3 regions of the Micromonospora chersina genome follow, and region 2 is predicted to be linked to each of the others. Evidence: riboswitches for the same ligand, from Rfam matches in the RefSeq annotation. Region 2 holds a riboswitch; each other region holds the start of a gene.
What was found. Region 2 has a riboswitch for cyclic di-AMP ahead of GA0070603_RS02035 (LysM peptidoglycan-binding domain-containing protein). Riboswitches for the same ligand answer to the same signal wherever they lie in the genome.
Positions count from the first base shown of each region.

Region 1: another riboswitch for cyclic di-AMP. It lies ahead of GA0070603_RS17100 (coiled-coil domain-containing protein); the one in region 2 lies ahead of GA0070603_RS02035 (LysM peptidoglycan-binding domain-containing protein).
Region 3: another riboswitch for cyclic di-AMP. It lies ahead of GA0070603_RS27375 (coiled-coil domain-containing protein); the one in region 2 lies ahead of GA0070603_RS02035 (LysM peptidoglycan-binding domain-containing protein).

Region 1 is NZ_FMIB01000002.1:3,707,106-3,711,271, forward strand. It holds gene GA0070603_RS17090 (DUF6153 family protein) at 1-382, opposite strand, end outside; gene GA0070603_RS17095 (YibE/F family protein) at 580-1,905, shown strand; cyclic di-AMP (ydaO/yuaA leader) riboswitch at 2,060-2,190, shown strand; gene GA0070603_RS17100 (coiled-coil domain-containing protein) at 2,195-3,214, shown strand; gene GA0070603_RS17105 (carbonic anhydrase) at 3,278-3,946, opposite strand; gene GA0070603_RS17110 (helix-turn-helix transcriptional regulator) at 4,164-4,166, shown strand, end outside.
Region 2 is NZ_FMIB01000002.1:467,048-471,213, forward strand. It holds gene GA0070603_RS02025 (LLM class flavin-dependent oxidoreductase) at 1-92, opposite strand, end outside; gene GA0070603_RS02030 (glycoside hydrolase family 3 protein) at 257-2,092, shown strand; cyclic di-AMP (ydaO/yuaA leader) riboswitch at 2,247-2,401, shown strand; gene GA0070603_RS02035 (LysM peptidoglycan-binding domain-containing protein) at 2,407-3,063, shown strand; gene GA0070603_RS02040 (YbaB/EbfC family nucleoid-associated protein) at 3,235-3,693, shown strand; gene GA0070603_RS02045 (M4 family metallopeptidase) at 3,790-4,166, opposite strand, start outside.
Region 3 is NZ_FMIB01000002.1:5,864,638-5,868,803, reverse strand. It holds gene GA0070603_RS27385 (HelD family protein) at 1-1,197, shown strand, start outside; gene GA0070603_RS27380 (cation diffusion facilitator family transporter) at 1,288-2,202, shown strand; cyclic di-AMP (ydaO/yuaA leader) riboswitch at 2,346-2,476, shown strand; gene GA0070603_RS27375 (coiled-coil domain-containing protein) at 2,482-3,549, shown strand; gene GA0070603_RS27370 (hypothetical protein) at 3,647-4,156, shown strand; gene GA0070603_RS27365 (SRPBCC family protein) at 4,158-4,166, opposite strand, start outside.

The DNA.
Region 1 (4,166 bases), 3.2 Mb from region 2:
AGGCCCGGGGCGGCGGGGCGCGCGGGCCGGCGGGGTGCCGGAGCGGGCCGCCGGCCGCCGCGACGGCGGACCGTGACCCGGTCCGCAGCAGCACGACGACCAGCAGCGCGACGGCGAACGCGCCGAGCACCGCCAGGCAGACGCTCCACCCGGACGGATCCGCGCCCGGGTCGCCCGGCGGCAGGGCGCGTGCGGTGCAGCGGTCGCCCTCGCAGTCCGCCACCATGGCGAGCGCTGCGGAGTGCCCGGCCGGATGCCCCGCCGGCTGTCCGGACGGGGAGTGCGCGCCGTGGCCCAGGGTGTGCATGGCGGTCAGCCCGACAAGCGTGCAGACGAGCAGCAGGAGCCGGACCCACCGTCCGGTCGCCGCCGTGCCCGCCATGCCACCACGGTAACCGGCCGCTCGGGTACGCCCCGGGGGAACCGCCGCGGCACCGTGTCCCGGGGCGTCTCCGACCCGCCTGGCTACCATTCCGGGGCGACGACCCGGCCGCGCCCGTCCCGCGGCGCACCGGCCGGTCCGGCGAACCGGCCGGCCCGGAGACACGAATCCCGTTGCGAATCGTTGGGAGAGACGCCATGGGCGCCGACCACACCCGTCCCGCTCCGTCGGCCCCACCGGGGGTACGGCGGATCCTGGTCGCCACGGTGGTGCCGCTCTTCCTGATCACCGTGGTGGCCGCGCTGGTGCTCTGGCCCCGGCAGGACCGGGAAGCGGCGGACGCCCCGGCACTGCCCCGCTACCACGGCACGGTGACCCGGGTGGTGACCGTGCCCTGCCCGCCGACCCCGGAGGCGCCGGAGGGGAGCCCCGGCGGTTCGGCCGGGCCGTGCGGGACGGTGACCGTCGCCGCCGAGCAGGGCCCGGACGCCGGGCGGCAGGTCGAGACTCCGGTGCCCTCCGGCCCGGGCGCGCCCCGGGTCGAGGTCGGCGACGAGGTGATCCTGGTCGAGCTGATCGACCCGGCCGACCCGGCGGTGAAGAGCTACAACATCGCCGAGCACCAGCGAGGCACGCCGCTGGTCTGGCTGGCGGTGCTCTTCGCCGTGGCGATCGTGGCGTTCGGCAGGTGGCGCGGGCTGGCCGCGCTCGGCGGGCTGGTGGCGAGTTTCGCCATCCTGCTCGGCTTCGTGCTGCCCGGGATCGGCGCCGGCCAGCCGCCGCTGCTCGTGGCGATCGTGGGCGCCGCGCTGATCATGTTCGTGGTGCTCTACCTGACGCACGGGGTCACCGCGCAGACCTCGGTGGCCGTGCTCGGCACGCTCGGCAGCCTGGTGCTGACAGGTGTGCTCGGCACCCTGGCCACGGCCGCCACCCACCTCACCGGATTCGGCAGCGAGGACGCGACCACCCTGTCGATGTTCCAGGGCGACGTCGACCTGCACGGCCTGCTGCTCGCCGGCATCGTCATCGGCTCGCTGGGCGTGCTGGACGACGTCACGGTCACCCAGGCGGCCACTGTCACCGAGTTGGCCCACGCCAACCCGGCGCTGTCCCGCCGGCACCTCTACCGGGCGGCCACCCGGGTGGGCCGCGCGCACATCGCCTCCACCGTCAACACCATCGTGCTGGCGTACGCGGGCGCCTCGCTGCCGCTGCTGCTCCTGCTCGTCGCCGACTCCCGGCCGGTGAGCCAGATCCTGACGAGCGAGTTCCTGGCCCAGGAGATCGTCCGCAGCGCGGTGGCCACGCTCGGCCTGATCGCCGCCGTACCGCTGACCACCGGACTGGCCGCGGTGGTCACCACCGCCGGGCGGCGCGGGACCACCGAGGGCCCGGCCGACCCTCCCGCGCCCCGGCCGCCGGCCGGGCGGGACGAGGCGCTGGAGGCGCTCGGCGGGGCGCCCGGGCAGCGGGCCGGCGGGTGGCCCGGCGGCGACAGGAACACGGAGGCCGCATGGTGACACTCCGCAGCGTGATGACGGATTCCAAACGCGATCCTGGTCACGCACGGCGAGGACGAATTCTCGCTATTGGTCGGCTTCCGGACGTAGAACACCGGGAGGACTCTCGGGTAACCTCGCTGCCGGTCACCGCCGAAGGCGCGCACCGGCGCCAGCGGTGCCGCCGCCCAATCGCCCGCGGGCGAGCCGGGGAACCAGGTACATGGGGTGAATCCGCGCGAGCGGTAGGGGCCACTTCCGTCCCGAACCCGTCAGCTAACCCGGTCGGCGGCCGACGGAAGGGAACACTGTGACGGCACCCCTGCGGCGCTGGCTGACCCCCGTGGTGGCCGTCGTGGCCGCGCTCACCGTGCTGGTGGGGCCGACCCCGGCGACGGCCGCTCCGAGCACCCCCACCCCCTCGGGGCACTCCGAGGACGACGACGACCCCCTCATCACCGAGGCCATCGACGCCGCCAACCGGGCCTACCTCCAGGCCAAGGCGAAGCTGGACAAGTCGCGCAAGCGCCAGCTCCAGCTCGCCCTCGAGGTGAAGGCCGCGCAGAGCGAATTCGACGCGCTCAGCCCGCAGGTGGCCCAGATGGCCGCGCAGTCCTACCGCACCGGCCGGATGGGCGCCATGGCCATGCTGCTGGACAGCAGCACGCCCGACTCGTTCGTCCGGCGGGCGGCCGCCCTCGACGAGCTGAACCTGATGAACGCGCAGAAGCTCGCCGCCATCAACGCCGCGAAGAACCGCGCCGAGCAGGCCAAGATCGCGCTCGACATCGAGGTGCGCGAGCAGGAGAAGCAGAAGAACGCGATGGCCCGCGAGAAGGCCGAGACGGAGAAGGCGCTGCAACTGGTCGGCGGCATCGGCTTCACCGGCGGCCTGGTCTCGGCCACCTCACCGGTCGCCCGGGTCGGCCCCGGCCGGACCGCCGACGGCGACTGGAAGCCGGAGTCGTGCAGCGAGAACGACCCGACCACCTCGGGCTGCATCACCCCGCGCACACTGCACGCGTACAAGGAGGTGAAGCGGGCCGGCTTCAACCGCTTCGTGGGCTGCTACCGCCCGGGCGGGCCGTGGGAGCACCCCAAGGGCCGCGCCTGCGACTGGTCGCTCCAGAACAGCGGCTTCTCCCCGTGGCGGACCAAGGACCAGCGGATGTACGGCAACAACGTCGCCGCCTTCCTCATCCGCAACGCCGACCGGCTCGGCATCTACTACGTGATCTGGAACCGGCAGATCTGGTTCCCGGCCACCGGCTGGAAGTCCTACAGCGGACCCTCCAACCACACCGACCACGTGCACATGTCGCTGCTCTGACGACGTACGCCGAGAGGGGCCGGTCCGCGATGCGGGCCGGCCCCTCGACGTTCGGCGGATCGTTCAGCCGGCGAGCGCCGGGTCGGCGGGCGCGGCCGGGGCCGGCACCGGCGTGACCGGCGCGGTGGCCGGAATCTGGGCCACGATGCGCGCCTCGCCGGCGCTCAGCCGGTACGCCATGCCGACGATCGTGCACGCGCCGGCGTCCACCCGCTCGGCCAGCACGGCGGACCGGGCCACCAGGGCCTCGACGGTCTGCGCGATGTGGATGTCGATGATGGCGTCCAGGTCCTCCACGCCGTCCCGGCCGGCCCGGAGCAGGCTGGGCGCGACGGCGTCCACCACGGCGCCGAGGTGCCCGGCCGGCGAGGTGCCGGTGCGGACCGCCTCGCGGGCGGCCTGGACCGCGCCGCACGAGTCGTGGCCGAGCACCACCACGAGCGGGGTGCCCAGCACGGTCACCGCGTACTCGACGCTGCCGAGCACCTCGGGGCCGGCGGTGTGCCCGGCGGTGCGGACCACGAAGAGGTCACCGAGGCCGCGGTCGAAGATGATCTCGGCGGCGAGCCGGGAGTCGGAGCAGCCGACGATCACCGCGAACGGGTGCTGCCCGTCGGCGACCGCCGCCCGGTGTCCGGCGTCCTGGTTCGGATGACGCGGGACACCGGTGACGAACCGCCGGTTACCGGCCTGGAGTTCGGCGAGCGCCTGTTCGGGAGTGGTCGGCGGCATCCATCCTCACCTCGTCCTCGGGCGAAAAAGACCTGGTCAGCCGGCCGGCGACGGAGGCGGCCTCGGGACCAACCGTCACACGCAGTCCAAGGTACGTCAAGATTTACGTGATACGCGTTTCATACGTTGCGCCGCCCTTGACGGCGGCCCGGAACCCGGCCTCGCCCCGCACGCACGGACCGGGGCAGAACCGAGAGGCGCGGGAAAGGGCCATACCATG
Region 2 (4,166 bases):
CAGAGCTTCGCGCGCGCCACCACCTGCTCCGGCCGCCCGGCCGAGGGGGTGAGGAAGCCGCCGAAGGCCAGCTCGTGTCCGTGGTCGCTCATGCCTCGCCGCCTCTAGCCGATCTTGCGCGAACCCTGCCACGGTAGCCCGCGCCGGCGCCCGCCCGCCCGGCGGTTCCGGAACCGGCACGGATTGTTCACAGTCGATGCTCACGGGCATAGGGTGCCGGTGAACGGCCCCAGCGTTCCTCCGGAAGGAGCGACCCGTGATCCGTCACCACCACCGCCCCCGTCCGCTCGCCCTCGCCCTCCTGCTCGTCGCGGTCACCGCCCTGGCCGCGCCCGCCCCGGCCACCGCGGCCGGCCTGCCGTACCAGGACCCGACGCTGCCCGTCGCCACCCGCGTCGCCGACCTGCTCGCCCGGATGACCCTCGACGAGAAGCTCGGCCAGATGACCCAGGCGGAGCGCGGCTCGGTCACCGCGAGCGACCTCACCACGTACCGGCTCGGCTCGGTCCTCTCGGGCGGCGGCTCCGCGCCCACGCCGAACACCGCCACGTCCTGGGCCGACATGTACGACGGCTTCCAGCGCGCCGCCCTGGCCACCCCGCTCGGCATCCCGATGATCTACGGCGTCGACGCCGTGCACGGGCACAACAACGTGTACGGGGCGACCATCTTCCCGCACAACATCGGCCTCGGTGCGACGCGTGACCCGGCGCTGGTCCAGCAGATCGGCCAGGCCGTCGCCGAGGAGATCACCGGCACCGGTGTGGACTGGAACTTCGCCCCCTGCCTCTGCGTGGCCCGCAACGACCGGTGGGGCCGCACCTACGAGTCGTTCGGGGAGACGCCGGACCTGCCGTCGAGCCTGTCCACCCTGGTCACCGGCCTCCAGGGCACCACCCTGGGCGGGCCCACGTCGGTGCTCGCCACCGCCAAGCACTACGTGGGCGACGGCGGCACCACCGGCGGCGACGACCAGGGCGACACCCAGCTCAGCGAGGCCGACCTGCGGGCCATCCACCTGCCGCCGTTCCAGGCCGCGGTGCAGCGCGGCGTGGGCTCGGTGATGATCTCCTACAGCAGCTGGAACGGGGTGAAGCTGCACGGCCACCGCTACCTGATCACCGACGTCCTGAAGGGGGAGTTGGGCTTCTCCGGCTTCGTGGTGTCCGACTGGAACGGCATCGACCAGATCGACGGCGCCAGCGGGTTCACGGCCGCCGAGGTGAGCGCCGCCGTCAACGCCGGCATCGACATGGTGATGGTGCCGACGGCCTGGAAGACCTTCCTCAGCACGCTGCGGGCCGAGGTACAGAACGGGCATGTGCCGATGAGCCGGATCGACGACGCCAACCGGCGGATCCTCACGAAGAAGTTCGAGCTGGGCCTCTTCGAGCGGCCGTACACCGACCGGAGCAGGACCTCGACGGTGGGCGGCGCGGCGCACCGCGCGCTGGCCCGCCAGGCCGTGCGGCAGTCCCAGGTGCTGCTCAAGAACGACGGCGGCGTGCTCCCGCTGGCCCGGGACAACAACAAGATCTTCGTGGCCGGGAAGAACGCCGACAACATCGGCAACCAGAGCGGCGGGTGGACCATCTCCTGGCAGGGCTCGTCCGGCGCCGTCACGCCCGGCACCACCATCCTCCAGGGCATCCGGGCGGCCGCCGGTCCGACCACGACTGTCACGTACAACCAGCGCGGCACCGGCATCGACAGGACCTACCGGGCGGCGATCGCGGTGGTCGGCGAGACACCGTACGCCGAGGGCCAGGGCGACCGCACCGGCAGCATGAGCCTGGACCGCGACGACCTGCGTACCATCACGACGCTGCGCAACTCGGGCGTGCCGGTGATCGTGGTGCTGGTCAGCGGCCGGCCGCTGGACGTGGCCGCCGAGCTGCCACGGTGGAACGCGCTGCTGGCGTCCTGGCTGCCCGGCACCGAGGGCGGCGGCGTGGCCGACGTCCTCTTCGGCGGGTACGCGCCGACCGGCAAACTGCCGATGACCTGGATGAACTCGGTCAGCCAGCAGCCCATCAACGCGGGCGACGGTCAGGTCCCGCTCTTCCCGCAGGGATACGGCCTGACCTACTGAGCCGCCCCTCAATAAGCCCCCTTCGGACGGTGCGCAACTCGAACGGGGCGACCTTCGCCCGGCCGGGTGAAGAACCTCACAAGAAGTGGGCGTTCGTCGCAAAACGTTCCTAACGTCGATTCCGTTCGCGATCGCGGACACCACGGGCCGGCAACGCCTAATCCCGCCGCCGGCCCGGTGGTACCTGGACCTCAGGCGGGAGCGGGGGAACCACGTTCCTCGGTGCACGACACCTCGGGGTGAAGCCGCCACCGGCGGCCGGGCTCCTCGGCCCGAACCCGACAGCTCACCTCGTCGGCGTGGAGGAAACCCACATGGCAAGTGAACACGTCGCCCGTCACCGACGGACCGCGCAGCGTCGCACCGCCGTCGGGGCGCTCGTCGTCGGCGCCGCCACCGGCGCCGCCGCCCTTCTCGGCCCGGCCGCCCCGGCCAGCGCCGCCGGCGTCAACTGGGACGCCGTCGCCCAGTGCGAGTCCGGCGGCAACTGGCACATCAACACCGGCAACGGCTACTACGGCGGGCTCCAGTTCTCCCGGAGCACCTGGAACGGCTACGGCGGCCAGAAGTACGCCAGCCGCGCCGACCTGGCCAGCCGCAGCGAGCAGATCGCCATCGCCGAGAAGGTCCTCGACGGGCAGGGCATCGGCGCCTGGCCGGTCTGCGGCAAGAAGGGCGGCTCCACCAAGAGGTACGCCAGCAAGGACTCGGGCTCGACGAAGTCCGCCAAGAAGGCCACCACGGAGCGGAAGTCGCGCGCCGACCGGCCGACCGTCCGAAGCGAGCGGCGTGGCACGCCGGGCACGAGCGGCGCCGGCAGCTACGTCGTCCGGTCCGGAGACACCCTCTCCGAGATCGCCGACGCGAAGAACGTGGCCGGCGGTTGGCAGGCCCTCTACGAGCGCAACAAGGACGTGGTGGGCGCGAACCCCGGCCTGATCTTCCCGGGCCAGAAGCTGCGCCTGCGCTGAGACCCCACCGGAACGGCCCCGTGCGGGCCGGTCCACCGCACCACGAACGCCCGGCCGGGGATCCCGGCCGGGCGTTCGTGTCGGACCGGGTTCGGGCGGGCTCACCGGCGCCCGCGTCGGGGGTGGTTGCTATCGTCACGGTGCTCGGAAAGACGTGAAGAAAGCGCGGATATGACCAACGACCCGTTCTCCGCGGCCGCGAGCCTCGACGAGCTGCTGACCAGGACCCAACAGGCGCTCTCCGCGATGCGGTCCCGGGCCGCCGAGCACCCCGACGGCGCGCCGGGCGAGCTGCTCCGGGCCGAGGGCGCCGCGGCCGGCGGCCGGGTCCGTGCCGTCGCCGTCCAGGGTGGCCGGCTGGAGTCCGTCACCGTCGACCCCGCGTTGGCCGGGGAGTCCGTCGAGGCCCTCTGCGGGCACCTGGTGTCGGCCGTGAACGCCGCCCTCACCGAGCTGGACGCCCGGGTCAGCGCCTCGGCCCAGGCGGACGTGGACGCCCTCGCCGCGCGGCTCGGCGGCCTGCCCGAGCAGTCCGCGCGGGACATGGAGCGATTCGGTCGGGCCATGGAGGGCGTCGCGGCCCGGATCCGCCGCGACGGCGCCGGCTCCGGCGCGGCCCGCCCGGCCTGACCGGCGTCCGGCCGGTGCGCCCCGGCCGGCGACCTGCCGCGGGAACGACGAAGCGGCCGGCCGTCGGGAGGACGACGACCGGCCGCTCCGCTGCGATCAGCTCAGGGTGACCGCGGTGTCGTCGACGACGAAGGAGGTCTGCAGGGAGCTGTCCTCCACGCCGCTGAAGGAGATGGTGGCGGTGGTGCCGGCCAGCGACGAGATGTCGAAGGACCGCTGCACGTAGCCGGTGGCCTTGTTGAGGTTGGAGTAGGTGGCCAGGGTGGTGCTGCCCGCCTTCACGGTCAGCTTGTCGTAGGCGGTGGTCGTGGTCGACTCCGCGCTGTCGATGTGCAGCCAGAAGCTCAGCGTCGCCCGGCAGCCGGCCGGAATCGTCACCGACTGCGAGAGCGTGTCGGTGTGCGTCGTGCCGTAGCCGTCGAGCCACGCCTTGTAGGAGCCGCCGTGCGCGGCCTGGGCGGTGTCGTTCGTGA
Region 3 (4,166 bases), 5.4 Mb from region 2:
GAGCTGCGCCTGCTCTACCGGGGCGAGCTGCTCCGGCTGGAGCGGGCCGAGCTGGACGCGATCCGGGACCGGACGCTGTCCCGGGGCGCGCGCCGCAACGAGGTGCGCCGGGCGGCCTTCGACGCCGTGCTCGCGGCGTTGTGGGCGCAGGCCCGCACGCTGCGGATCGGCCGGCTGCCGGAGCAGCCCGCGTTCGAGGACGAGATCATCGAGCGGCCGGAGTTCCGCGAGTTCCTCAAGGCCTGGTGGCCCCGGCTGCACCCGCGGCACGTGCTGGACTGGCTGGCCCGCCCGGAGCGGCTGCGCCGGTACGCCGGCGGCGTCCTGTCGGGGGCCGAGATCCGGCTGTTGACGCAGGCGTACCGGAGCCTGGCCGCCGAGGGGCTCACCATCGCGGACGTGGCGCTGCTGGACGAGCTGGACGCGCTGCTCGGCAAGCCGGTGCAGCGGGCGAGGCCGAAGCGGGACCCGTTCCAGCTGGCCGGCGGCGTCCGCGAGCTGAGCACGGCCGCCGACCGGCAGCGGGCCGCCCGGGCCGCCGCCCGGGAGCGCCCGGAGGACTACCGCGACTACGCGCACGTGGTGGTCGACGAGTCGCAGGACGTCTCCCCGATGCAGTGGCGGATGATCGGCCGGCGCGGCCGGCTGGCCTCCTGGACGGTGGTGGGCGACCCGGCGCAGACCGCCTGGACCGGCGACGCGCAGGAGCTCGCCCGGGCGCGGGACCAGGCGCTGGGCCGGCGCCGCCGGTACCGCTACGAGCTGACCACCAACTACCGCAACTCGGCGGAGATCTTCGCGGTGGCGGCCGCGGAGATCCGCCGCGTCCACCCGGACCTGCCGCTGCCCACCGCGGTCCGGTCCACCGGCGTCGCGCCGGTCGAGCGGACCGTGCCCGCCGCCGAGCTGCCCGCCGCCACCGCGGCGGCGGCCCGCGCGCTGCTGGCGGAGGTCGAGGGCACGGTGGGCGTGATCACGCCGGTGCCGCGCCGGGACGAGGTGGCCGGCTGGGTGGGCGACCTCGGCGGCCGGCTCCAGGTGGTGACCAGCCTCCAGGCCAAGGGCATGGAGTACGACGGGGTGGTGCTTGTCGCACCGAGCGAGATCCGGGCCGATCCGGGGTCGGGCGTGCGCACCCTCTACGTGGCGCTCTCCCGGGCCACCCAGCGCCTCACCACGCTCGACCCGGTCGGCTGACGACGGCTGCCCGCCCCGACGTTCACTTGCACATATAGCGATGTGAGCATAGATTGAGCTCGGCCGGGGCGACGGACGGAGGGTGTGGGCGTGGGCGCAGGTCATGACCACAGCGGCGCGGTGGCCAACGCCGCGCACCGTCACCGTGGTCGCCTCTGGGCCGCGTTCGGGCTGCTCACCGCCCTGATGGCGGTCGAGGCGGTGGCCGCGTTCGCCACCGGCTCGCTGGCCCTGCTCTCCGACGCCGGGCACATGTTCACCGACGTCCTCGGCATCGGCATGGCCCTCGCCGCGATCAGCGCCACCCGGCGCGCCGACACCGATCCGCAGCGCACCTTCGGGCTCTACCGGCTGGAGGTGCTCGCCGCGCTGGCCAACGCGGTGCTGCTGGGCGCCGTGGCGGTCTACGTCCTGATCGAGGCGGTACGCCGGTTCGGCGAGCCGCCGGAGGTGCTGGCCGGGCCGATGCTCGCCGTGGCGGTGCTCGGCCTGCTCGCCAACATCGCCGCGTTCGCGCTGCTGCGCGCCGGCGCCGAGGAGAGCATCAACCTGCGCGGGGCGTACCTGGAGGTGCTGGGCGACCTGCTCGGCTCGCTCGGGGTGATCGGCGCCGCCGTGGTCATCGCGCTCACCGACTGGTGGTGGGCCGACCCGCTGGTCGCCGTGGCGATCGGGCTGTTCATCCTCCCCCGCACCTGGCGGCTCGGCCGCGCCGCCGTCCGCATCCTGGTCCAGGCCGCCCCGGAGCACCTCCAGGTGACCGCCGTGCACGATCGCCTGGCCGCCGTGCCCGGCGTCGCCGAGGTGCACGACCTGCACGTCTGGACGCTCACCTCGGGCATGGAGGTGGCCTCGGCGCACCTCACCATGGTCCCCGGCGCCGAGGTGGGCGACGTGCTGGCCGCGGCCCGCACCGCCCTGCACGAGGACTTCTCGATCGATCACGCCACGTTGCAGATCGAACCCGGAGCGTCGCCGGGGGCCTGCGGTGCGGTCGAGTGGTAATTAGGGCAATCTTAAATCCAAGTGGCTATTGTGCACTTGTGCCGGTTTTGACCGGGCCACCGGCTCCCACCTGCGAAGCCGGCCCGGAGCAACGCCGGTAGGCTCGACCGCGGCCACCGCCGGGCGGCGCCCACCGGCGCCTGCGGCGGCCGTCGCCTAATCGCCCGCAGGGGCGAGCCGGGGAACCACGTTCGTGGGGTGCATCCGCGTCAGCGGTAGGGATCTTCCGTCCCGAACCCGTCAGCTAACCCGGTCGGCGGTTGACGGAAGGACACGTGAATGCCCCCAGTGGCACCTGTACGACGGACGGCCGCCCGGTTGGCGGCCCTGCTCATCGCGACGCTCACCCTCGGCGTCGTGGCCGCGCCGGTCTCCCCCGCCTCGGCGTCCCCGGCTACCGGCCTGCTCGCCGCCGCACCCGGCGACGACGAGGGCGGCACCCCGGCGCTGCGCGCCCAACTCGACGCGGCCAGCAAGGGCTGGCTGGAGGCGCGGGCCGCGTTGAACCGCTCGGTGACCCGGCAGCAACAGCTCACCGCCCAACTCAAGACGGTCAACGCCGAGTTGACCGTGCGCGACGCCAAGGTCGGCGAGATCGCCGGGGTGGCGTACCGGGCCGGGCGGATGGGCACGGCCGCGGCGCTGCTCGGCAGCAGCAGCCCGGAGGGCTTCATGGACCGCGCGGCGGCGCTGGAGCAGGTGGCCGCGCACGAGGACCGGGCGCTGCGCGACCTCATCGAGACCCGGGACGAGGCCACCCGCACGCAGGCCGCGCTCACCGGCGAGATCCAGGAGCAGCGCAAGCAGGTCGCCGTGATGGCCAAGCGCAAGCAGCAGGCCGAACGCGCCCTGGAGGTGGCCAACGACCGCGCGTCCAGCAGCGGCGGCGGCAGCGTGCAGGGCACCTCCTCGGCGAACGCGAAGCCGGCCCCGCGCAACGCCGACGGCTCCTGGCCGCCCGAGTCGTGCAGCGTCAACGACCCGACGCCCGCCGACGGCTGCATCACCCCGCGTACGCTGCACGCGCTCCAGCAGGCCAAGGCGGCCGGCTTCACCCGGTACGTCTCCTGCTACCGGCCCAGCGGCTCGGGCGAGCACCCGAAGGGGCGGGCCTGCGACTTCGCCGCGCAGACGGACGGCTTCGGCGGCGTGGCCAGCGGCGGCGACAAGACGTACGGCAACAACCTGGCCGCCTACTTCATCCGCAACGCCGACGCCCTCGCCGTGCTGTACGTGATCTGGTACAAGCAGATCTGGCTGCCCAGCAGCGGCTGGAAGGCGTACAGCGGCGGTAACGGCGACCCGTCCAGCGACCACACCAACCACGTGCACCTGTCGGTGTACTGACCCGCCCCGGCGGCACCCGGCCTACGCCCCACGACGTACGCCGGGTGTCGCCGCGCGGCCCACGACGTGGCGCCCGCGACGGCCGAGCATCGGGGGCATGACTCGACTCTCCCCCGCCGGACGCAAGGCCCTGCTCACCCTGCACGTGGTCACCTCGGTGGGCTGGCTCGGCGCCGACCTGGTGCTGCTCACCCTCGGCGTGGCCGGGCTGCGCGGGGCCGACCCCGAGGTGGTCTACCCGGCGGCCGCGCTGCTGGTCACCTGGCTGTTCGCCCCGCTGAGCGTGGTGGTCTGGCTGGTCGGGCTGGCCAGCGCGCTGCTCACCCCGTGGGGTCTGCTGCGCTGGCGCTGGGTGCTGGTGAAGTTCGCCGTCACGACAGTGGTGCTCACGCTGGTGCTGCTCCTGCTCACCCCGCGGGTCCGGCACCTCGGCGAACTGGCCGGGGCGGCCGACACCCACCTTCGCGTCGACCTGGTGGTCGCGCCGACCGTCTCCAGCACGCTGCTGCTCGTCGTCACGGTGCTGTCCACGTACAAGCCGTGGGGGCGGCTGCGGCCGGCCCGCCCGGCGGCCCGGCGGCCGGCGGCGGCCGGGCGGCGCGGCTGAGTCAGGCCGC